4 regions of the Actinotalea sp. JY-7885 genome follow, and region 2 is predicted to be linked to each of the others. Evidence: riboswitches for the same ligand, from Rfam matches in the RefSeq annotation. Region 2 holds a riboswitch; each other region holds the start of a gene.

Region 1 (5,702 bases), on a different contig from region 2:
GAGGGTCGGTCCGTCCACGAGCTCCATGACGAGGTACGTCTGACGCATCGGGCCCTCGGCGTGCGCGAGGCCGGCGTCGTGCAGGGTGACCAGGCCGGGGTGGCTCAGCTGGGCGAGCACCCGCATCTCGGACTGGTGCCGCAGCAGGTCCTCGGCGTCCTCGGCCACGGGGGGGAAGAGCTTGACCGCGACGTCACGGTCCAGGACCAGGTCGTGGGCGCGGTAGACCGTCGCCATCCCGCCCTGGCCGAGCACGTCCTCCAGGCGGTACCTGTCGTCGAGGAGAACACCTCGGGCTACGTCCGCCCCTGGCGTCACCATCTGCCTCCTCGTGCACCTGTGACCGGACGTGACGCCGCCCGCCGCGGGACCCTTCCCACGAAACTAGGCGCGGAGGGCCCGTCCCGCATGTCGAGGGGCCTCCCCGGGCGGGTGAACCAGAGGGCAGGATCGGGTCATGACCGTCTTCGCCGTCCTCTACACCTACGACGACCAGGTCGCCGACCGCGACCGCGTCCGACCGGAGCACCGCAGGTTCCTCGCCGACCTCTACGCGGCGGGCCGGCTGCTCGCCAGCGGACCGTTCACCGGTCCGACCGAGGGCAGCGACCACGAGCCGGACGGCGCCCTGCTCCTCGTCCGCGCGGACGACGCGTCGGCCGTCCGCGCGCTGCTCGACCCGGACCCGTTCGCCGTCGCGGGCCTGGTCGCGGCACGCGACGTGCGCCCGTGGCAGCCGGTCTTCGGCCCCTGGGACTGACGGGGCCTCCCTGCGCCGCCGCGCGGCGCGGGGACGCTCACGCGGTCGCGGCCGTCATGGCGCGGAGCTCCTTCTTCAGCCCGGCGATCTCGTCGCGCAGGCGGCCGGCGAGCTCGAACTGCAGCTCGGCCGCCGCGGCGTGCATCTGCTCGCTGAGCTCGCCGATGAGGTCCGCGAGGTCTGCCGCGGGCACGGCCGCGAGCTTCGCACGCTCCGACGGGGCGGCGCCGCCCTTGCGCCCCGGCACCGGCGCCTTCCCCTTGCCGCTGTTGCGGTAGCCCCCCTCGAGGAGCGCGGCGGTGTCCAGGTCCTCGCGCGCGAGCATGTCGGTGACGTCGCTGATGCGCTTGCGCAACGGGGTCGGGTCGATCCCGTGCTCGAGGTTGTAGGCCACCTGCTTCTCGCGGCGTCGCGTCGTCTCCTCGATCGCCATCGCCATCGCCGGCGTCACCTTGTCCGCGTACATGTGGACCTGGCCCGAGACGTTGCGGGCCGCGCGGCCGATCGTCTGGATGAGGGACGTCCCGGACCGCAGGAACCCCTCCTTGTCGGCGTCGAGGATGCTCACCAGCGACACCTCCGGCAGGTCCAGGCCCTCGCGCAGGAGGTTGATGCCGACCAGCACGTCGAACTGGCCCATCCGCAGCTCCCGCAGCAGCTCGACGCGACGCAGCGTGTCGACCTCGGAGTGCAGGTACTGCACCCGCACCCCCCGCTCGAGCAGGTAGTCGGTGAGGTCCTCCGACATCTTCTTGGTCAGCGTCGTGACGAGGACCCGCTCGTCGCGCTCGGCGCGGACCCGGATCTCGTGCAGCAGGTCATCGATCTGACCCGTGGTCGGCTTGACGACGATCTCCGGGTCCACGAGGCCGGTGGGGCGGATGATCTGCTCGACCACGCCGTCGGACTGCGCGAGCTCGTACGGCCCCGGCGTCGCGGACAGGTACACGGTCTGGCCGATGCGCTCGACGAACTCCTCCCAGCGCAGCGGCCGGTTGTCCATGGCGCTCGGCAGGCGGAAGCCGTGCTCGACGAGGGCCCGCTTGCGCGACATGTCGCCCTCGAACATGGCGCCGATCTGCGGCACGGTCACGTGCGACTCGTCGATGACCAGCAGGAAGTCCTCGGGGAAGTAGTCCAGCAGCGTGTGGGGAGGCGTGCCCGGACCGCGCCCGTCGATGTGCCGCGAGTAGTTCTCGATGCCCGAGCAGCTGCCGACCTGGCGCATCATCTCGATGTCGTACGTGGTGCGCATGCGCAGCCGCTGCGCCTCGAGCAGCTTGTTCTGCCGCTCGAGCTCGGCCAGCCGCTCCTCGAGCTCGGCCTCGATCGAGGAGATCGCCCGCTCCATGCGCTCGGGCCCCGCGACGTAGTGCGTCGCCGGGAACAGGTGGACGTCGGCCTCCGAGCGCAGGACGTCGCCCGTCAGGGGGTGCAGCAGGTGGATGGCCTCGATCTCGTCGCCGAAGAACTCGATCCGGATCGCCAGCTCCTCGTACACCGGGATGATCTCCACGGTGTCCCCGCGGACCCGGAACGTGCCGCGCGTGAACGCCATGTCGTTGCGGGTGTACTGCATGGTCACGAACCGGCGCAGCAGCTGGTCGCGCTCGATCTGGTCCCCCACGGCCAGGTGCACCATGCGGTCGACGTACTCCTGGGGCGTGCCGAGGCCGTAGATGCACGACACGGACGCCACCACGATGACGTCGCGCCGCGTCAGGAGCGAGTTCGTCGCGGAGTGGCGCAGCCGCTCCACCTCGTCGTTGATCGACGAGTCCTTCTCGATGTAGGTGTCCGTCTGCGCGATGTACGCCTCGGGCTGGTAGTAGTCGTAGTACGAGACGAAGTACTCGACCGCGTTGTTCGGCAGCAGCTCGCGGAACTCCGTCGCCAGCTGCGCCGCCAGCGTCTTGTTCGGCGCCATCACCAGGGTCGGACGCTGCAGCTTCTCGATGAGCCACGCCGTCGTCGCCGACTTGCCGGTACCCGTGGCGCCCAGGAGCACGACGTCCTTCTCGCCCGCCTGGATCCGCTCGGTGAGCTCGGCGATCGCCGTGGGCTGGTCGCCCGACGGGGTGTACTCGGAGACCACCTCGAGGGTGGCGGCACGGCGCTGGAGGTCGGTCACGGGGCGCATGGCTCCACGGTACGTCGCGGGTCCGACACGGCCCGTCCCGGGGTCGGTCCGGCCGGCACACCCGCGCGACGATCGTGTGTGACGTAGATCACATCGGCGCGTCCTCAAGCCTGTCCGGTTCGTCCCCGATACCGTGTTGTGAGGCACGGAGTCCGGATCATCCGGACCACCGCCTCGTCACAGACAAGGGCAAACCCGCCGCAAGGCGGGGACGCAAAGCCAGGGGCCCGACCAGGGCAGCCCAGCCACCAGATGACAAGGACACGACATGCAGACAGCCCCCACCACCACGACGACCAACGCCCTGCTCACGCCCGGCGAGGTCGCGACGATGTTCCGGGTCGACCCCAAGACCGTCACGCGCTGGGCCAACGCCGGCAAGATCAGCGCCGTGCGCACCCTCGGCGGTCACCGCCGCTTCGTCGCTGCCGAGATCGAGGGCCTGCTCTCGATGGTGCCGACGCAGCAGAACTGACACCGGCGACCGGCCCGGTCGGCCCGACGCGCGAGCGCCGGGCCGGGCCGGGCCGACCCGCGTCACCCCGCCTGCCGACTCACGCCTCGGACCCGGCGGCCATCGTGATCTCGCTGCCGTCGAGACACGCCCCGAGGACGGCCCGCAGCGCCACCGCCGACTGCCCCACCGGCAGCGACGCCTCACCGGGACGCACCTGCGCGACGTCGCGCGGGACGTGCACGAGGCCGCCGCGCACGCCCGGGAGGCCGGGTGAGCACGCCAGCAGGTGCATGAGCGCGTAGAACGTCGCGTTGCACACGTAGGTGCCGGCGGTGTTCGAGACCTCCGCCGGGACGCCCGCCGCGCGCACCGCCGCGAGGCACGCCTTGACGGGCAGACCGCTCAGGAGCGCCGTCGGACCGCCGGCCACGACGGGCACGTCCACCGGCGCGGAGCCGTCGTTGTCCGGGATCCGCGCGTCGATGACGTTGAGCGCCACGCGCTCCACGCCGACGGCGGACCGGCCGCCCGCCTCCCCGACGAGCACGACGACGTCGGGCGCGTGCTCCCGGACCGCGTCCCGCAGCCGCTGGCGTGCACCGCGGAACGAGACCGGCAGCAGCGCGACCACGACCTGCTCGTCGCGGTCCCAGCCCTGAGCCACCGCACGCACGGCGTCCCAGGACGCGTTCGCCACCTGCCCGTCGAACGGCTCGAAGCCCGTGAGCAGCACCGTCCGGCTCACGCGGGTGCCGCCGTGCGCCAGCGCTCCCAGAGCCGGTCCACCTGGGCCTGCAGGTCCATGACGGAGCCAGCGCCGTCGAGCACGACGTCCGCCGCCTCGATCCGGGCCTCGTCGTCCGCCTGCGCGGCGAGGCGCGCCCAGGCCTCCTCCGCGTCCAGCCCACGCCCCTCGACGAGACGCCGCAGGCGCAGCTGGGCCGGGGCGTCCACCACGACGACCTCGTCGAACCGGCCGGCCTGGCCGGTCTCCACCAGCAGCGGGATGTCGTGGACCACGACGTCGTACCCGGCCGCCACCGCGGCGGCCTCCGCGGCGTGGGCCGCCGCCCGGATGAGCGGGTGCACCAGGCCGTTCAGCCGCTCGCGCGCCGTCGGGTCCGCGAACACCACCCGGCCGAGGGCAGGCCGGTCGAGCTCGCCGGCCGCGGTCAGGACACCCCCGCCGAAGGCGGCCACGACGGCGGCCAGGCCGGGGCTCCCCGGGGCGACGACCTGCCGCGCGAGCACGTCGTGGTCCACCACGGCCGCACCGAGCCACGCCAGACGCGCGGCCACGACGGACTTGCCGGCGGCGATCCCGCCCGTGAGGCCGATCCGCCGAACCGTCCTGGCGCGATCGCCCGTGAGCTCCTCGTCGACGGTCACGGATCCAGCCTAGACGCCGACGGGCCGGCCACCCGAAGGTGACCGGCCCGTCGTGCGGCCGTGCCGACGTCGCGCCGAGGCGCGGGCGTCAGTTGCCGGTGAGCTTCTCGCGCAGAGCGGCGAGCGCCTCGTCGGACGCGAGCGTGCCCGCGGCCTCCTCGACGGGAGCCGACGAGTACGTCGACGCGCTGCTGCTGCTGGAGCTGGAGCTCGACTCCGAGGTGCTGCTCGACGCGTCCGCGTCGGCCTGCACGGCCTCGAGGACCTGCTTCTTGTGCGCCTCCCAGCGGGCGTGCGCGGCGGCGTACTGCGCCTCCCACGTCTCGCGCTGCGCCTCGAAGCCCTCGAGCCACTCGTTGGTCTCCGGGTCGAAGCCCTCGGGGTACTTGTAGTTCCCCTTCTCGTCGTACTCGGCGGCCATGCCGTACAGCGCGGGGTCGAAGTCCTCGCTGGTGGGGTCGAGACCCTCGTTGGCCTGCTTGAGCGACAGCGAGATGCGGCGACGCTCGAGGTCGATGTCGATGACCTTGACGAACGTGTCGTCACCGACGTTGACGACCTGCTCCGGCAGCTCGACGTGGCGCACGGCCAGCTCCGAGATGTGGACCAGACCCTCGATGCCGTCCTCGACGCGCACGAACGCACCGAACGGGACGAGCTTGGTGACCTTGCCGGGCACGACCTGACCGATGGCGTGCGTCCGGGCGAACGCCTGCCACGGGTCCTCCTGCGTCGCCTTGAGCGACAGCGAGACGCGCTCGCGGTCGAAGTCGACGTCGAGCACCTCGACCGTGACCTCCTGGCCGACCTCGACGACCTCGGACGGGTGGTCGATGTGCTTCCAGGACAGCTCGGAGACGTGGACGAGGCCGTCGACCCCGCCGAGGTCCACGAACGCACCGAAGTTGACGATCGAGGAGACGACGCCCGGGCGGACCTGGCCCTTCTGCAGGGTC
Region 2 (5,702 bases):
CTCGACCGCCCGGGCGTAGGACTCCACGCCCTCCGCCGGCGTCGAGGCCGGCAGCCCCAGCGTCTTGGCGATCTCCTGGAACCGCTCCGGGGCGACGTAGTGCTCGTACTTCGGCCAGCTCGTGAGCTTGGTCGGCACCGTGCCGTTGTAGCGGATCACGTGCGGCAGGAGCGTCGCGTTGGTCCGGCCGTGGACGAGGTGGAAGGTGGAGCCGATGGTGTGCGCCATCGAGTGCACGATGCCCAGGAAGGCGTTGCCGAACGCCATGCCCGCGATCGTGCCGGCGTTGTGCATCTTCTCCCGGGCGACCACCGCCGCCTCGCCGCCCGTCACGGACGCCTCGAGGTTCTCGAAGATCAGGCGGATCGCCTGCAGCGCCATGCCGTCCGTGAAGTCGTTCGCGTAGACCGAGACGTACGCCTCCGTCGCGTGCGTCAGCGCGTCGAAGCCGGAGTCGGCCGCGAGCGAGGCCGGCATCTTGCCCGTGAGCGCGGGGTCGATGATCGCGACGGTCGGCGTGAGCGCGTAGTCCGCGAGCGGGTACTTGACGCCCGTCTTCTGGTCCGTGATCACCGCGAACGGCGTCACCTCCGCGCCCGTGCCCGACGTCGTCGGGATGCAGACGAGCTTGGCGCGCTCGCCCAGCGTCGGGAACTTGAAGGCACGCTTACGGACGTCGAAGAACTTCTCGCGCATGTCCGCGAACACGATCTCCGGGTGCTCGTAGCGCAGCCACATGACCTTCGCGGCGTCCATGGGGGAGCCGCCACCGAGCGCGATGATCGTGTCCGGGTTGAAGTGGCGCATCGCCTCCGCGCCCCGGTCGACCGTCGCGATGCTGGGCTCGGGCTCGATGTCGTCCAGGATCTGCAGCGCGATCTTCTCCGGGCGACGACCGAGCACGTCCAGGACCTTGTCCACGAACCCGAGCTTGGTCATCGTCGCGTCGGTCACGATGGTGACGCGGTGCACGTCCGGCATGTCGGCCAGGTAGCGGATGGCGTTCGGCTCGAAGTACGTCTTGGCCGGGACCTTGAACCACTGCAGGTTGTTGTTGCGACGGCCGATCCGCTTGATGTTCACGAGGTTGACCGCCGAGACGTTGTTCGAGACGGAGTTGGCGCCGTACGAGCCGCAGCCGAGCGTGAGGGACGGGATGAACGCGTTGTAGATGTCGCCGATGCCACCGAGCGACGACGGCGAGTTCCAGATGATGCGGATCGCCTTGACGCGGCTGCCGAACTCCTCCGAGAGCTCCTTGTCCTCGGTGTGGATCGCGGCGCTGTGCCCGAGACCGTCGAACTCGACCATCTGCTCGGCGAGGCGGATGCCGTGCTCGCGCGAGTCGGCGCGCAGGACCGCCAGGACCGGGCAGAGCTTCTCGCGCGTGAGCGGCTCGGCGGGACCGACCTGACCGACCTCGGCCAGGATGATCGAGGTCTCCTCGGGCACCGTGAACCCGGCCTGCTGGGCGATCCACTGCGGGCTCTGCCCGACGACGGAGGCGTTGAGCTTGGCGCCGCCGCAGTTGGCCGAGTCCGCCTCGACGCCGAAGATGAAGCGCTCGAGCATGGCCTTCTCGGCCGGCGTGGCGCGGTAGGCGTGCAGGATGTCGAACTCGGCCATGGCGGCGTCGTAGATCTCCGCGTCGAGGATGACGGCCTGCTCCGAGGCGCACACCATGCCGTTGTCGAACGCCTTGGACAGCACGACGTCGTTGACGGCGCGCTTGAGCTTGGCCGTCGCCTCGATGTAGGCGGGCACGTTGCCGGCGCCGACGCCGAGCGCGGGCTTGCCGCACGAGTACGCGGCCTTGACCATCGCGTTGCCGCCCGTGGCGAGGATCAGCGCCACGCCGGGGTGGTTCATGAGCTCGTGGGTCGCGGCGATCGACGGCTCGGAGACCCACTGGATGCAGTGCTCCGGGGCGCCGGCCGCGACGGCGGCGTCGCGCACCACGCGGGCCGCCGCGACGGAGGACTCCTGCGCGGAGGGGTGGAACGCGAAGATGATCGGGTTGCGCGTCTTCAGCGCCACGAGCGCCTTGAAGATCGCCGTCGACGTCGGGTTGGTCACCGGCGTGATGCCGGCGACGACGCCCACGGGCTCGGCGATCTCCACGATGCCGTGGAGGTCGTCGCGCGAGACGATGCCGACCGTCTTGAGCTCGGCCATCGAGTTGGTGACGTGCTCGCACGCGAAGATGTTCTTCACGGCCTTGTCCTCGAACACGCCGCGGCGGGTCTCGGCGACCGCGTGGCGCGCGAGCTCGCCGTGCTGGTTCAGCGCGGCGACCGACGCCTTCTTCACGATGTGGTCGACGTCGGCCTGGGTGAACGACGCGTACTGCGCGAGCGCCTTGGTGGCGCCGGCGACGAGGGCGTCGATCGGGGACGCCACGGCGCGGGGCGCAGCGTCAGGCTCAGGGGCGGGACGGGGTGCGGAGCGAGCGGCCACGGGACTCTCCCGGTATTGGTGCGGATGGGGCGGATCGCCCTTGATCCACGTCCCACGGTACGAGCCCGTCGCGGCTCCGGGCTGTGCCAAAGGTCCCCGGGACAGTGGTCCCTGTCCCCTGGCACTCCCCGGGGGCGAGTGCTAGAACCGGAGGTAGCCGCCCGGTGCGAGCGAACGCCCCGGGCGGGTCGGACCCCGGATGGTCCGGGGTGTGTCCGAGGGGAGGACTCACATGGCTGCTCGACTGGAACCGATCGACCCGACGCGCTGGATGGACCAGCTGCTGGGCTCCGTGCGCGAGGCGGCGCAGGCGCCGCAGACCGCCGCGATGCCGCTCGACCTCTACCGCGCGGGCGACCACTACGTGCTGCAGGTGGACCTGCCGGGCGTCGACCCGGGCTCGGTGGACGTCAACGTCGAGGACCGCACGCTCACCATCCGGGCCGAGCGCACGGCACCCACCGACGCGGACGTGCAGTGGCTCGCGCGGGAGCGGGCCTCGGGCACGTACGTCCGCCAGCTCACGGTGGGTCGCGGCCTCGCCCTCGACCGGGTGCAGGCCGCCTACGCCGACGGCGTCCTGACCCTGACCATCCCGGTGGCGGAGGAGTCGCGCTCGCGCCGGATCGAGGTCCAGCACGGCTCGCCCGCGACCACGATCGGCGGGGGGCGGGGCGCCGAGGCGTCGGGGGGCTCGGCGGGGAGCTGAGCCGGCCCGGAGGGCTGGACGCGGGTGAAAGATGGGGTGCGGCCGACACGCGCTTTGCGTCGATGTCCGGAATGTGGGAACCTGTCCCCGTCAGCGACAAGGGCAAACCCACCGCGAGGTGGGGACGCAAAGTCACGGGACCCTCGAGGTCGGCCGGACGCACCGAACGACGAAGGAGTTGCACCATGTCCCCTCAGGGATCCCCCTCCGGCACCCGCAATGACGCCCCGGACTCGCTCCTGACCCCCTCCGAGGTCGCGAGCATGTTCCGCGTCGACCCCAAGACGGTCACGCGCTGGGCGAAGGCGGGCAAGCTCTCCGCCATCCGCACGCTGGGCGGCCACCGCCGCTACAGCGAGGCCGAGGTCCGCGGGCTGCTCAACGGCGTGCCGCAGCCGCGCACCAGCGAGGACTGAGGACCCCAGCGCTCCCACGACGGCCCCACCGGTGACGACCGGTGGGGCCGTCGTCGTCCGTGCCGTCCTCGTCCGTGCCGCAGGCGGCTCAGCGGGGGAGCTCGACCCCGGTGAGCGCGGCGAGCCGGGCGAGCAGGCCATCCTGGAGGGCGGTGTCGCGGGCCTCGGGGTTCGCGACCTGGACCTCGTGGCGCTTGAGGTACGCGCCGGTCACCCGCGCGGCGTCGTCGTCCGACGTGGCGAGCCAGACCTGCGTCGCGGCGCCCTCGTCCACCTCGTCCCACGCGCCCGGGCCGCCCAGCTTCGTCTTGATCCAGCCGGGGTCGACCGCGGTGACGACCACCTCGGGCCACAGGCGCGCGACGGCGAACGCGAGCGTGACGTCGAGCAGCTTGGAGTCCGAGTACGCCTGCATCCCGTCCCACGCGCGCGCCTCGAACTGCAGGTCGTCGAGGTGCGTGCGGCCCTGGGACTCCAGGCCGGAGGTCAGGTAGACGAGCCGGCGGGGACGGGGCATCAGCGCGGTGAGCAGGTACGGGGCGACCACGTTGACCTGGAGGATGCGCTCCAGGCCGTCCTCGGTCACCGTGCGCTCGCTGACCCCGCCGCCGATGCCCGCGTTGTGGATCACCACGTCGAACGGGCCCGCGGCGGTCGCCGCCCCGGCCAGGGCGCGCGTCTCGGCGAGCGAGGCCAGGTCCCCGACGACGACGTCGCTCACCCCGGGCTGGGCGGCGCGCAGGTCACGCGCACGCGCGGCGTCGCGCGCGTGGCCGACGACGTCGTGCCCGGCGGCGAGCAGCTGACGGACGGTCTCCAGGCCGATGCCGTCGCTCGAGCCGGTGACGAGGATGCGGGACACGGGGGACTCCTTCGGCCGGGACGGGGCCCCACATCCTCGCGCGGACCGCACGCACCGGTCGAACCGGTCCGTGCCGGTGCGGCGGTAGGCGCCCGACGATCGTCCATGCGGCCTCGAGCAGGACCGGCCCGCTCCTCGGGGTCAGGGTCTCCACCCACTCCTGCGCCGGGCTGCTGACCCCTGCGTCACCCCCGACGTCGAACGGCCCGTTCAGTGCGAGGTCCTCGAACGTCGCCACTGCACGCTGGCGTGCTCCTGGGGTGCCGTCAAAGCGTCCGACGTCGTCGACGTCCGCGCGGTCTTGGGGCTTACCGGGGCGCGACCTGGGTCGCCTGCTGACGGCTCCCCGCGGTCGGCTCGGCGCCCGAGGCGGTCGACGGATTGCAAGCCGTAGGAGAACTCCTGGCGGCGGGCGCTGGTCCTGCGGTTGTGCCACCAGGAGTCGGTGCTGAGGCGGTCGAGGACTACGGGTCCTTTCGCATCGACCCACTCCGCCGCAGGCTGGCCGGCTCCGTCGCGGTTCAGGGGTCCCGGCCGGCGGCAACCCGGACTCGAGTCACTCGGCGGTCCGGACCAGCTCTTGGCGGATCTGACTGCCGAGTACGACGCGCTATGGGCCCAGGGCGCCCCCCGCCGACCGGCGTCTTGGAGCAGTTCGCGAGCCGTGAGCGGTCGCTCGCCGCGACGGACTTCGGATGCCGCGAGGCGTCCAACCTTCCGTCGACAGTCGCGGAGGTGCGCACGGAGCTGGAGGACGCGTTCTTCACTGCGCACGTCACCGAGCTCGAAGCGATCCGAACCGCACTGGTCGAGGCGGCCGACGACTAAGTCCGCGGAGCTCGAAGCGAAATTCCCGCGTCCAAGGCGAGGGAGCCGGGGCGCGAATCCGCGCGCCCGTGACGGATAGAGAAGGAAGGGAAACCCGTATGCGCAAACAGCTGCACGCCGCCGCCGCGGTTGTCGCCTTCGCCTGCTGCCGGGAAACGCGACCCGCTTCTACTACGGTCACACCTACGTCCCGTGGGCGCCTGGTGACCTTCCCCACTTGCGGGCGGGGTTGAGCACCGGCGTCCGCCCGGCGGGGTGACGCCCGCCGGCCGGACGCCGTCCGACGAAGGAGGCGGTGTGCGTTCACGGTGGACCGGGTTGCTGGCCGGCGTCAGTGCGCTGCTCGGAGTCCTGATGACGGTGTCGGTGGCTTACGGACTGACGCTCGCCGACGGGTGGGCGCGCGGGCACCTGGGCCTGCCAGCGAGCT
Region 3 (5,702 bases), on a different contig from region 2:
GCGCCGACGCCGACGCCGACGCCGGCGCCGAGCCCGGCGCCCCCGCCCGCCGTGGGCGCCGTGGAGCCGACGGCGGCCACCACCGGTGTGCCCGACGGCACGCCGCTCACGCGGCACGACGGGGACCTGGTGATCACCGAGCCCGGGACCGTCATCGACGGCAAGGACATCCACGGCTTCGTCTCGATCCGCGCGGCCGACGTCACGATCCGCAACTCCGTGGTCCGGGGGAGCGGGACCGGCTCCTACAGCACCGGTCTGGTGAGCTGCCTCGACGCGGCCTGCCGCGGCGCCGTCATCGAGGACACCACCCTCGTGCCCAAGCAGCCGTCGCCGTGGATCACGGGCATCCTCGGGCACGACTACACCGCCCGGCGCGTGGACGTGCACCACGTCGTGGACGGCTTCGGCATCTTCGACACCGGCAACGGCGGGGGACCCGTCGACGTGGTGATCGAGAGCAGCTGGTGCCACGACCTCAGCTACTTCGCCCGCGACCCGCAGCAGGACGGCGGGCCGAGCCACAACGACTGCATCCAGATCCAGGGCGGTTCGGCGATCCGCATCACGGGCAACAGCCTCGAGTCGTTCATGTCGACCGCCGTGGGCGACCAGAGCTACGACGCCCGCAACCGGGGCGCCGGCCTCATGGTGACGCCGACGGTCGCGCCGGTGACCGGTGCCACGGTGACGAAGAACTGGTTCGACGGGGGCTACGCCTCGGTCTCGGTCTCGCGCGGTGGCTACGAGCGCATGCACTTCGGCACGCTCACCGGGAACCGTTTCGGGCGGAACCAGTTCGACCACGGACGTGGCTCCCGGTACGTCATCCGGGTGCGCGAGGGCGTCACGTTCGACTCGTCGCTCACGGGGAACGTCTGGGCGGACGGGGCCGGACCGCTCGCGCTCGGGCGCGACCTCGGCATCCGGTACGACCCGTGACGGCTCCGCCGTGCGACCGCGCGGCGCGGCGGGGCGGCGGTCCTGCACGTGGCGGTGGCGCCCGGTGCCCGGTGCATGACCCGGAAACTGCGCGGGCGAGCCATTCGCGGACGGTCCCGAGATATTCCGTCGTAATGTCCGAATAACCCGGACCGGGCTGATCCGTGCGGGTGACGCCACCTCGACGTGCTGGACCGGCGGAAATGGCCCACGTACGATCCGGTGGTCCACGAGAATGGCAAACCTGTCGCGAGGCAGGGGCGCAAAGCCATGGAACCCCCGCGGTCCGCCAGGCTACCGAATCGACGGAGCACCTCCTGTGCTTGAGCCTCGACCGTCCCGCTCGGCCCGGCGCGGCGCACGCGCGCCCTCCGGCCGTCGCGCGATGGTGGCGCTCGCCCTGGCCGGCGTGCTGGTCGCCACACCGACGGCCGCCGCGGAGGTCGCCCCGACGCCCACCGTCGCGGCTCGCGCCACCGTGGCCGTCCCGGCGGCCACGCCCTCGGCCGGCGATGTCCTCGCGCCCGCGGACGCGGCGCCCTTCGCGGCCGTCACCCTGACGGGGGCGCCGGTTCCGGGCGCGCTCGACATGCCCGCCGCCGCGGCGTCGAGCAGCCAGGTCCCGTCGGCGTACGCGCTCGCGCCGGCCCCCCTCGTGACGGCGCCGGCCCCGGACGTGGTGAAGCCGGACGCGTCGAGCACGGGCGTGAGGGCGGGCTCGCGGCTCCAGACCCATCGTGGGGACATCGTGGTGACGCAGCCCGGCACGGTGCTGGAGAACCTGGACGTGTACGGCTTCGTGACCGTGAAGGCCGCCGACGTGACCATCCGCAACACGCGCGTGCGTGGCAGCGGTCCGGGGTCCTTCGACACCGGTCTGATCAACGCCAACGACGCGCGCGTCAAGAACCTGGTGGTCGAGGACGTCACGCTGGTCCCCGACTTCCCGTCGTACTGGATCAACGGGATGCTCGGTCACGACTACACCGCGCGGCGCGTGAACACCTGGAACGTGGTCGACGGGTTCGGCATCTACAACATCCACGGCACGGCGGCGAACGTGCGGGTCGAGTCGAGCTACGTCCACGACCTGGCCTACTTCTCGCCGGACCCGAACCACTCGGACAACCAGACGCACAACGACGCGATCCAGATCCAGGGTGGCTCCAACATCCAGATCCTCGGGAACACGCTGTCGGTGTGGCGGTCCACGACGGCCGGGACGCAGAACTACGCATACCCGCAGGGTGGATTCGGTGTGATCCTGACGCCGAACGTCAATGCGGTGACGAATTCTCGGATCGACGGGAACTGGGTGGACGGGGCGCACATCCCGATCAAGCTGGTGACGTCCCAGAAGACCGGTCCGATGAACTTCGGTGAGGTCACCAACAACACGTTCGCCCGGGACATGCGCAACACGCCCATGGCGGGGAAGAACAACTGGTTCACGGTGCTCACCACGCCCGACCTGACGGTCATCACCAGCGGGAACGTCTACGCGGACGACGGCACAGCCATCGAGGTCCGCCGCGACAGCGGCACGGGCACCGCTCCCTGACCGGCCGCCGGCCCGGTGCCGGGCCGGGTGCTGGCCACCCCGAGCGCCAGCGCCACCCACAGGATCATGCCGACCGCGGACCGCGACGCGAGGGCGCTGTAGGTGAGCGGCAGGAGGAACGCGATCAGCGCTCCCTGGCGCGCCCCCGGGAGGCGGTCCCCACGCGTCCAGGCCCGGACCACGAGCACGGCCTGGGCACCGAAGTACAGGACGGCGAAGACGGTCCCGATGTCGACCGCGTACATGAGGAACGAGTTCTCGAGGCTCGTGGCGAGGCCACCCTGCGACGCGATCCGGTAGCTCGACGTCAGGCCGTGGCCGACGACCGCGTACTCCCGCCACGTCCGGCCGAAGAAGCTCAGGGCGTCGGTGCGGGCGCCGGTGGATCCCGTGTCGTCCGCGAAGCGTTCCCCGACGCCCTCGACGAGGCTCGTGGACAGCAGCGCCGCGGCGCCCCCGGCGAGGGCGCACAGCCCGAGCAGCCGGGCGTGCGCCGGCGCCGGGGAACGCAGCACCACCCACACGGCCACGACCGCGATGACGACGACGCCCGAGCGTGACTGGGTGATCGCGACGCCGGCGGCGAAGAGCGTGACGAGGGCCAGCTGGAGCGACGTGCGCCGCAGTCCCACGATGAGCGGCGCGGTCACGCACAGGAACATGGAGAGCGTCAGCGGGTGGTCGAACGTGGCCATCCAGCGGTCGAAGCCCTCGCGCCGGAACCACCACCGGGTCTCGTGCGAGCTCTGGTACAGCAGGATGCTCCCCGCGAACCACTGCACGACGGCGAGCGCGGCGGCCGCGCCGCCCAGCGCGAGCAGCGCCGTCCGCACCTGGGTCAGGCGCCCCGCGTCCCCGTCGACGACCGCCAGCACGAGGAGGAAGAGCGCGAGCGGGGCCACGACGACGTCGAGCAGGAGGGCGAGGCCACCCGAGCCGGCCTGCACGGTGGTGAAGGCCGCGACCGCCGTCACGAGGCCGAGGGTAAGCACGAGCAGGACGTGCTCGCCGGCCACCTGGGAGAGGCGCCGGGGCGCGTGCATGGCCTGCGCGACGAGCATGGCGACGACCAGCCAGGCGGCCGGGTGCATGCCGAGCGGGCCCGTCTCGTGCCCGGTGACGAGGTGGCCGGCTGCGGCGGGGATGCCCACCCACAGGCCGAGGATCGCGACGAGGGTCACGACCGGTCGGCGGCGCGTCGCCCAGGCGAGCGCCGCGCACCCACCCGCCCAGAGTGCGAGCAGCATCTCAGCGGTCGGCGCGGACGGACCGTTCCGGGGCCGCCTCACCGGCCGTGCGGCGTTCGGCCCCCGGGTCCTCGTCGGCCGGGGCTGGGCGCCAGACTGGCGTGCCCGGAGCCAAGGGCAGGCCGTCCGCGGGTGTCTGCTCGCGGGTCGTCGGCGAAGCCTCCTGGTCCTGCGCGTCGCCCGGGGCGCGCGGCGCGCGCCCCGTCGTCGCGTACGCCGAGGCGCCGTATCCTCCCGCGGTCACCGCGCTCGGCGCGCCGTTGAGGATCGTGCCCGCCAGCGGTGCACCGACCGCGGCGAGCCCTTCCACGGCGGCGCGTGCCTGCTCGCGCGTCGTCCCGCCGTACCGGACGACGAGGACGACGATGTCCGCGTGGGTCGCGACGACCGACGCGTCGGTGACCGGCAGCACGGGAGGGGTGTCCACGACGATCGTCTCGAAGCGTCCGCGGAGCTCGGTCACCAGCTCCCGCATCGCGTCGCTGCCGAGCAGCTCGGACGGGTTCGGTGGCAGCGTGCCGGCGGCGAGCACCTGGAGGCCGTGCTGGCCCCAGGGCTGCAGCACGTCGTCGACCTTCACGGCACCGGCCAGGACGTTGGTCAGCCCGGCGGAGCCCTCGATCCCGAGCCGCTGCGCGACCATGGGCCGGCGCATGTCCGCCTCCACCAGCAGGACGGACCTGCCGGCCTCGGCGAGCGTGATCGCGAGGTTGCAGGCGGTCGTCGTCTTGCCGTCGCCCGGGACCGCGGACGTGACCACCACGACCTGCATCCGCTTCGTCACGGCGCTGAACGTCAGGTTCGTCCGCAGCTGGCGGTACGCCTCCGCCCGGGGCGAGCCCGGCTCCGCGTCCACGATGAGCAGCTCGCCGGCCCCACCGCGGCGCCGGCGCCCTTCGGCGCCGATCGTGGCGAGCGTGGGCAGCCCGGTCGCCCGCTTGAGGTCGTCGAGGCTGCGGACGGTGCGGTCCAGCATCTGGCGGGCGATCGACAGCGCCAGCCCGAGGGCGATCCCGGCGAGCGCCGCGACGCCGATGTTGAGCGTCGTCCGCGGCGAGATGGGCTCGGGGTTCAGCGTCGGCCCCGAGATCACGGTGAGCGACACGCTGGCCCCGCTCGCCGCATCCGTGCTGTCGAGGCGGGAGATCAGCGGGCCGAACTCGGTGGCGATCGCCTCGGCGATCCGCAGCGCGCGGTCGGTCTCGGTGTCCGTCACGGTCGCGGTGAGCAGGATCGTCTCCGGGTCCACCAGCGCCGACACGCGCGACGTCACCTCGGCGGGCGTGAGGTCGATGTCCGGCTGCGCGGCGACCTCCTGGGCGAGGAGCTCGCTGCTGAGCACGCCGACGTAGGAGTTGATGCGGCGCTGCGCGAACTCGTCCGCCTGCAGGGCCGTCCCGGTGTCCGTGGAGGCCGCGACGAAGAACGTCACCGTGCTCTCGTAGACGGGCGTCATGCGGCTGCTGACGTAGGCGGCGATGCCGACGGTCGCGAGCAGCGTGAGCACCGTGATCCACCAGTGCTTGCGGATCGCGCTGAGGTGATCGGTCAGCTCCACGCTCTGCTCCTCGCTCGGACCGACGGCGGTCGCCGCTGGGCACACCGGTCGTCCGCCTCCCGCCCAGGCGTCATCCTCACATAACGGACTTCTCCGCGGGGGTGCTGTCAGCCGTTCGGCCCAGACTTCACCCCCGATCGGCGGCGGCCGTGCGGGCCGCGGCCGCGTCGCACCGTGACCTCCTAGGATGCTCGCGTCGGGCACCGCCCGGGAGGAGGCGCCTGGCATGGTGAGCTCGGGGCGGTCTGCGCGGCCGCTCGTCGTCGTGCCGACCTACAACGAGGTGCGGTCGCTCGAGGACGTCGTCGGCCGGGTCCGGCGCGAGGAGCCCGCTGCCCACGTGCTCGTCGTGGACGACGGCTCGCCCGACGGCACCGGTGCCGTCGCCGACGCG
Region 4 (5,702 bases), on a different contig from region 2:
CACGGGCACGAGTCCGGTGGCGCCCGGCGGGGGCCGGCCGCCGGGGGACGCGGTCAGGCGAGGGAGAGGAACAGCTTCTCGAGCTTGGCCACGTCGAGCGTCGGCGCGGCGTCCTCGTCGCCGGCCGCGGGCGCCGTGAGGCACTGCCGCATGCCCGACGCGATGATCGCGAACCCCGCGCGGTCCAGCGCGCGCGAGACTGCCGAGAGCTGCATGACCACGTCCTCGCAGTCGCGGCCCTCGTCGAGCATCCGCACGACGGCCGCGAGCTGCCCCTGCGCGCGCCGCAGGCGGTTCGTGACCTTGACCATCTCGTCCTTGTCGAGCTCCATGCGGGGTCTCCTCGTGCGTCAGGCGGTCAGCGGGGGCAGGTGCACTGCTCGGCGCGGGGCACGTGGCCATGACGTCGTCGACGTGCATGCCGCATCCCTCCCACGTGGTCTTGCGGCAGGTCGCGCAGCGGACGGGGTAGCACATGGTGGTCTCCTTCGAACTCGGCGGGGTGGCGCGGGCGCTCAGGCCCGGGTGAGCCGCGGGTGGACGGCGGTCAGCGTCAGCCAGCCGCCCGAGAGGTTGCGGGCGTCCAGCCCCGCGGCGAGCAGGACGCGCGTGGCGATGTGCGACCGCACGCCGCTGGCGCAGTGCACGCTGACGGGGCGGCCGCCGGCGGCGTCGCGCACCTCGTCCAGGCGCGCGCGCAGCTCGGTGTGCGGGATGTTCAGCGCGCCCTCGAGGTGGCCCCGGTCGTACTCGGCGCGGGAGCGGACGTCGAGCACGAGGGTCTGCGCCAGGACGGCGTCGAGCTCGTCCGGGTGCCACTGCGGCATGGTGCCGTCCAGGACGTTCTGCGCGACGAAGCCGAGCATGTTGACCGGGTCCTTGGCGGACCCGTACGGCGGCGCGTACGCGAGCTCGAGCTCGGCGAGGTCGTCGGCGGTCATGCCGGCACGCAGCGCGGTCGCGAGGACGTCGATGCGCTTGTCGACGCCGTCGCGCCCGACCCCCTGCGCACCGAGGAGGCGCCCGTCGGGGGCGAACGTCGCCACGAGGTGGACCTGCTCGGCGCCGGGGAAGTAGCCCGCGTGGTGACCGGGGTGGATCCGGACGACCTCGTGCGCCATCCCGGCGCGCCGCAGGTCCGCCTGGCCGGGGCCGGTCATGGCGGCCGTGAGCCCGAAGACGCGCACGATCGCGGTCCCGAGCACCGCGGCCTGCGGGGTGGTGCGGCGTCCCAGCATGGAGTCCGCGGCGCGTCGGCCCTGCCGGTTGGCCGGTCCGGCGAGCGGCACCGGACCGAGCGCACCGGTCACGGCGCGGGTCACCTCGACGGCGTCGCCGACGGCCCAGATGTGGGGGTCGGAGGTGCGCTGGTCGGCGTCGACCCGGATCGCGCCCGTGGGGCCGAGGTCCAGGCCCGCGTCGCGGGCGAGGTCGCTCGCCGGTCGCACGCCGACGTTGACGACGACGACGTCGGCCGGGACGTCGCTGCCGTCGGAGAGCGTCACGGTGACCCCGCCGTCGTCGTCCCGCGCGGTGATGCTCCGCGCGGAGGTGCCCACGTGCAGGTGGGCGCCGTGGGCCGCGAGCTCGTCGGCGACGAGCGGCGCGAGCTCGGCGTCCAGCGGGGGCAGCACGTGGTCCGCGAGCTCGACGAGGTGGACCTGCAGGCCGCGTGCGACCAGCGCCTCGACGGCCTCCAGCCCGATGAACCCGGCGCCGACGACGACCGCCGTGGACGGCGTCGAGCCCGCGTCGCGGGTCAGGGCTGCCACCCGGGCGTCGAGCGCGTCGAGGTCGGGGACGGTGCGCAGGGCGTGCACGGACGGGTGGTCGAGCCCGTCGATCGGCGGCCGGACGGCGACGGCGCCCGGCGCCAGCAGGAGCGCGTCGTAGGAGAGGGTGTCCGGCCCGTCCGCGGTGAGCACCGTGACGGTGCGAGCGGCCGGGTCGACGGCGGTGACGCGTGTCCCGGTGCGCACGTCCAGCGCGAGGGCAGCGGCCAGGGATGCGGGCGTGTGCAGGAGGAGGGCCTCGCGCTCCGCGATCTCGCCGGACAGGTGGTAGGGCAGGCCGCAGTTGGCGAACGAGACGTAGTCGGACTGCTCGAGGACGACGATCTCGGCGTGCTCGTCCAGCCGCCGGGCGCGCGCGGCGGCGCTCATGCCGCCCGCGACACCTCCGACGACGACGATCCGCGCCGGGGCGGTTGGAGGGGTCGTGGACATGCCTCCACGATACCCCCGGGGGTATCGTGGAGGTGGGTCGCGGGGCGTGTCCTCCCTCACGATCACCTGCGGCAGGGACGGGTCACGCGTCGTCACCCCGGGCGATGCGGGCCGTGCGGAGGTGGGCCGTGGGTCGGACGTCGCGCGCGTGGCGTCGGTCGCTCGGGCGACGTGCCCGCCGGGGCTCCCCGCCTAGCGTCCGGAGCGCCGGCGCGGCACACCCGCCGCACCACGGACCCGAGGAGATTCCATGCCCACGAGCACGAGGCCGTCCCGCCGCCTGTCGACGACGCTGCTGGTCCTGGGCGTCGTGCTGTCCTTCTCGTCCGCCGTCTGCTTCCTCCTGCTCGACCTGCCGGGCGCGGGCACGGCGCTCTTCACGGGCGTCGTCGTGGTGGCGGCCGTCGGGTTCGTCGCCGAGCGTGCGGACGAGCGCCGGCGCGCCGCGTGGTTCGCCGCCCGGCACGGGTCCGTCGCCGCCGTCGCCGCCGGGCTCGACGTCGACGCGGTGCGGCGGTGCCGCGACCAGCAGGGCGAGGTGAGCGCCGTCGTCGCTGTGCGCAGGCAGCAGCCGGACCTCACGCTCCTGCAGGCCGTCGAGCTCGTCCGGTCCCTGTGAGGCCGCGGGGCCGGGGTGCGTCGACCGGCCCCGCCGGGCGAGGGCTCAGCGCGAGCGAGCGAGCAGCCCGGCGAGGTCCTCGAGCGGGGCCGGCCGGCCGAGCAGGTAGCCCTGCGCCCGGTCGCAGCCCGCCAGGCGTGCGGCCTCGTACTGCGCGGGCGTCTCGATGCCCTCGGCGACCACCCGGGCACCGTCGGCCTTCGCGGCGGCGACGATCTCGCGGACGACGTCGACCGTGCCGATGCTCGCGTCGTCCATCGCGGCGGTCAGCGCGCGGTCGACCTTGACCTCCCCGACCCGCAGCTGCGCGAGGCGGCCCGGGGAGGAGGCGCCGGTGCCGACGTCGCTCACCGAGACGCGCACGCCGCGACGGTGGAGCCCGAGCGCGACGTCGCGCGCCGCGTAGATCTGGGCGAGCACGTCGCGCAGGCCCATCTCGACCGTGAGCAGCTCGATGGGCAGGCCGGCCGCCCGCGTGGCCTGCTCGACCTCGGTGAGGAAGGTGGGGTCGGTGAGCTGGGAGGCCGTGACGTTGACGGCGACCTCGATGGTGCGGCCGCGCGAGGCCAGCCAGGCGCCGTCGCGGCACGCGGTGCGCAGGGCCCACGTGTCGATCATGCCCATGAGACCGTTGCTCTCCGCCAGGGGCAGGAACTGCCCCGGCGTCATGAGGCCGTGGTCGGGGTGGGCCCAGCGGATCAGCGCCTCCATGGCGACCACGCGGCCGTCGCCCAGGTCCAGCTGCGGCTGGTAGTGCATGCGCAGCTGGCCGCCGCCGAGCTCGCGCTGCAGCTCGACCTCGAGGGCGTCGGGACGACGGTTGAACAGGCCGAGCGCGAGCTGCGCGGCGCCCTGGTCTGCGTCCAGCGCGGTGTCGGTGTTGGCGGCGCGGTCGAGCGTGGCCATGCGTGTCCCTTCGGTAGCCCGGCCGACCGGCGTGCGGTCCCGTGGCGTTGCGGCCCCGCCTCGCGACGGGTGTGCCCTTGTCGTCGTCCCGGTGAGGGACTGTCACTGAGTGTGAGCGCGGCGCGGGCGCGCGATGACGCGAGAGTTGCGGTTGCCGCCGCGGGTTCACCCGCTCGGCCCACCGGGGCGGGTCAGCCGCGGGCGATCGCCACGATCGTCCCGACGGCGGGTGCCATGACGTCGAAGACCTGCGCGTAGACCGCGTCCCCGCGCCGGTACGGGTCGATGACGTCGTCGGCGTCGGGCGCGACGGGGGAGCGCCCGCGCTGCGCCGTCGCGAGCGGCACCAGGGCGGCGAGGCGCTCGGCCGGGGTCCCGGCCGGCAGCTGGGCCGGGTCGACGGCCGCCGCGAGCCGGGCGAACTCGAGCAGCGTGAAGGCGCGCCGCACGGTCGCCGGTGCGGCCTCGACGACGGCGCTGCGGTGGGCGCGCGTCAGGGCGAGCACCAGGTCGGCGTCGCGCGCGAGGCGCTCGGTGAGCTGGCGCGCGGCGAAGCCGTCCGCGGTGCCGCCCGCGGTGGTCAGCAGCGGGACCATCGGCTCGGAGACGGGGTAGCCGACCATCGCGTGGGTCCCGGCGCTGGTCACGCTCACGCCGGAGTCGGGGCCGAGCCCGGCCGCGAGGAGGCGCTCGACCGCGGGGGAGCGGCAGATGTTGCCCGTGCACACGGTGAGGATCGAGAACGTGGCGCGAGACGTCGGTGCGGAGGAGTCGGTCGTCACGCGCACCAGTGTGGCGGGTCGGGGCGCCGCGCGTCAGTCGGCGTCGTGGCCGTGGTCACGCGCGCCGCCGCGATGAGTAGGCTCGGCCGCTGCACGGGGTCAACCAGAGGAGCCAGTGGTGACGAACGCCGGGGGCGTGGAGGCCGCGCCCACCCGCCGTTCGCGCCGGGCCGCGGAGGCGCCGCGGCACGCGTCCGCCGCCCGACGTCGCCGACGCCGCCCCGTCCTGACCGCCGTGCAGTGCCTGCTGGTGCTGCTCGTCGCGTGGGCCGGGTGGCTCGCCCTCGACGCGCTGCGCGCCCGGGAGGAGCTGCTCACCGCGGCGGGCCTGGTGACGCAGCTCCAGGACCAGGTGCTCGCCGGTGACCGTGCTGCCGCCGAGACGACCCTCGCCGACCTCCAGGACCACTCGGACCGCGCCATGGCGGCAGCGCACGGCCCGCACTGGTCGGCCGCGAGCGTGCTCCCGTGGGTGGGGCCGAACGTGCGCGCGGTCCAGGTGGTCAGCGAGGTGGTCGACGGGCTCGCGGACCGTGCGCTCCCCGGGCTCATGGACGCCACCGCCATCGTGGACCCGTCGGCCCTGGCCCCGGTGGACGGGCGCGTCCCCCTGGCGCCGCTCCAGGAGGCCGCGCCGGCGGTCGTGGCCGCCGACGCCGAGGTCCAGAGCGCGGCGGAGCGTGTGGCGTCCCTGGACCCCGCGGCGCTCTGGGCGCCGCTGGCCGGCCCAGTCGCCGACCTCACCGGCCAGGTGAACGCGGTGGCGATGACCACGGCGACCGCCGCCAAGGCCGTCCAGCTCTTGCCCCCGATGCTCGGCGCGGACGGCCCGCGGTCGTACGTCCTGCTGGTGCAGAACACCGCCGAGCCGCGGGCCACCGGCGGCATCCCGGGCGCCGTGATCCTGCTGGAGGCCGAGGGTGGGGCCGTGCGGGTGGTGGAGCAGCGGTCCGGCGGTCCGTTGGTCGAGCTACCGGAGCCCGTGCTTCCGCTGACCGCCGCCGAGCAGGCGCTCTTCGGCGAGGACCTGGCCTCGGACATCCGCGACGTCACGTTCACGCCCGACTTCCCGCGCACCGGGGAGCTGACGAAGGCGATCTGGGAGCAGGAGCTCGGAGGGACAGTCGACGGCGTGCTGTCGGTGGACCCGGGGACGCTGGCGCTCGTGCT

The links. A riboswitch is a leader RNA that binds a small molecule or an ion and turns the genes downstream of it on or off. The one in region 2 is predicted to bind cyclic di-GMP.
Region 1: linked by a shared signal. The riboswitch ahead of IDM29_RS02095 (BldC family transcriptional regulator) and the one ahead of IDM29_RS03165 (BldC family transcriptional regulator) in region 2 are both predicted to bind cyclic di-GMP.
Region 3: linked by a shared signal. The riboswitch ahead of IDM29_RS10745 (hypothetical protein) and the one ahead of IDM29_RS03165 (BldC family transcriptional regulator) in region 2 are both predicted to bind cyclic di-GMP.
Region 4: linked by a shared signal. The riboswitch ahead of IDM29_RS01300 (EAL domain-containing protein) and the one ahead of IDM29_RS03165 (BldC family transcriptional regulator) in region 2 are both predicted to bind cyclic di-GMP.

The regions. Positions count from the first base shown of each region.
Region 1 covers NZ_JACEXH010000009.1:28,766-34,467, reverse strand. Annotated here, with positions in the region: partial or broken gene IDM29_RS02110 (serine/threonine-protein kinase) at 1-321, opposite strand, end outside; gene IDM29_RS02105 (YciI family protein) at 458-760, shown strand; gene uvrB (excinuclease ABC subunit UvrB) at 798-2,900, opposite strand; cyclic di-GMP riboswitch class I at 3,079-3,153, shown strand; gene IDM29_RS02095 (BldC family transcriptional regulator) at 3,169-3,375, shown strand; gene IDM29_RS02090 (pyroglutamyl-peptidase I) at 3,455-4,102, opposite strand; gene coaE (dephospho-CoA kinase) at 4,099-4,746, opposite strand; gene rpsA (30S ribosomal protein S1) at 4,835-5,702, opposite strand, start outside.
Region 2 covers NZ_JACEXH010000017.1:12,394-18,095, reverse strand. Annotated here, with positions in the region: gene adhE (bifunctional acetaldehyde-CoA/alcohol dehydrogenase) at 1-2,400, opposite strand, end outside; gene IDM29_RS03170 (Hsp20/alpha crystallin family protein) at 2,690-3,166, shown strand; cyclic di-GMP riboswitch class I at 3,258-3,333, shown strand; gene IDM29_RS03165 (BldC family transcriptional regulator) at 3,352-3,582, shown strand; gene IDM29_RS03160 (SDR family NAD(P)-dependent oxidoreductase) at 3,671-4,444, opposite strand; gene IDM29_RS03155 (hypothetical protein) at 5,570-5,702, shown strand, end outside.
Region 3 covers NZ_JACEXH010000106.1:1-5,702, forward strand. Annotated here, with positions in the region: partial or broken gene IDM29_RS10740 (hypothetical protein) at 1-942, shown strand; cyclic di-GMP riboswitch class I at 1,170-1,244, shown strand; gene IDM29_RS10745 (hypothetical protein) at 1,328-2,503, shown strand; gene IDM29_RS10750 (hypothetical protein) at 2,440-3,750, opposite strand; gene IDM29_RS10755 (polysaccharide biosynthesis tyrosine autokinase) at 3,752-5,308, opposite strand; gene IDM29_RS10760 (polyprenol monophosphomannose synthase) at 5,535-5,702, shown strand, end outside.
Region 4 covers NZ_JACEXH010000005.1:33,010-38,711, reverse strand. Annotated here, with positions in the region: gene IDM29_RS01315 (metal-sensitive transcriptional regulator) at 54-332, opposite strand; gene IDM29_RS01310 (FAD-dependent oxidoreductase) at 516-2,225, opposite strand; gene IDM29_RS01305 (hypothetical protein) at 2,476-2,844, shown strand; gene IDM29_RS01300 (EAL domain-containing protein) at 2,890-3,750, opposite strand; cyclic di-GMP riboswitch class I at 3,760-3,836, opposite strand; gene IDM29_RS01295 (low molecular weight phosphatase family protein) at 3,942-4,532, opposite strand; gene IDM29_RS17565 (DUF4012 domain-containing protein) at 4,651-5,702, shown strand, end outside.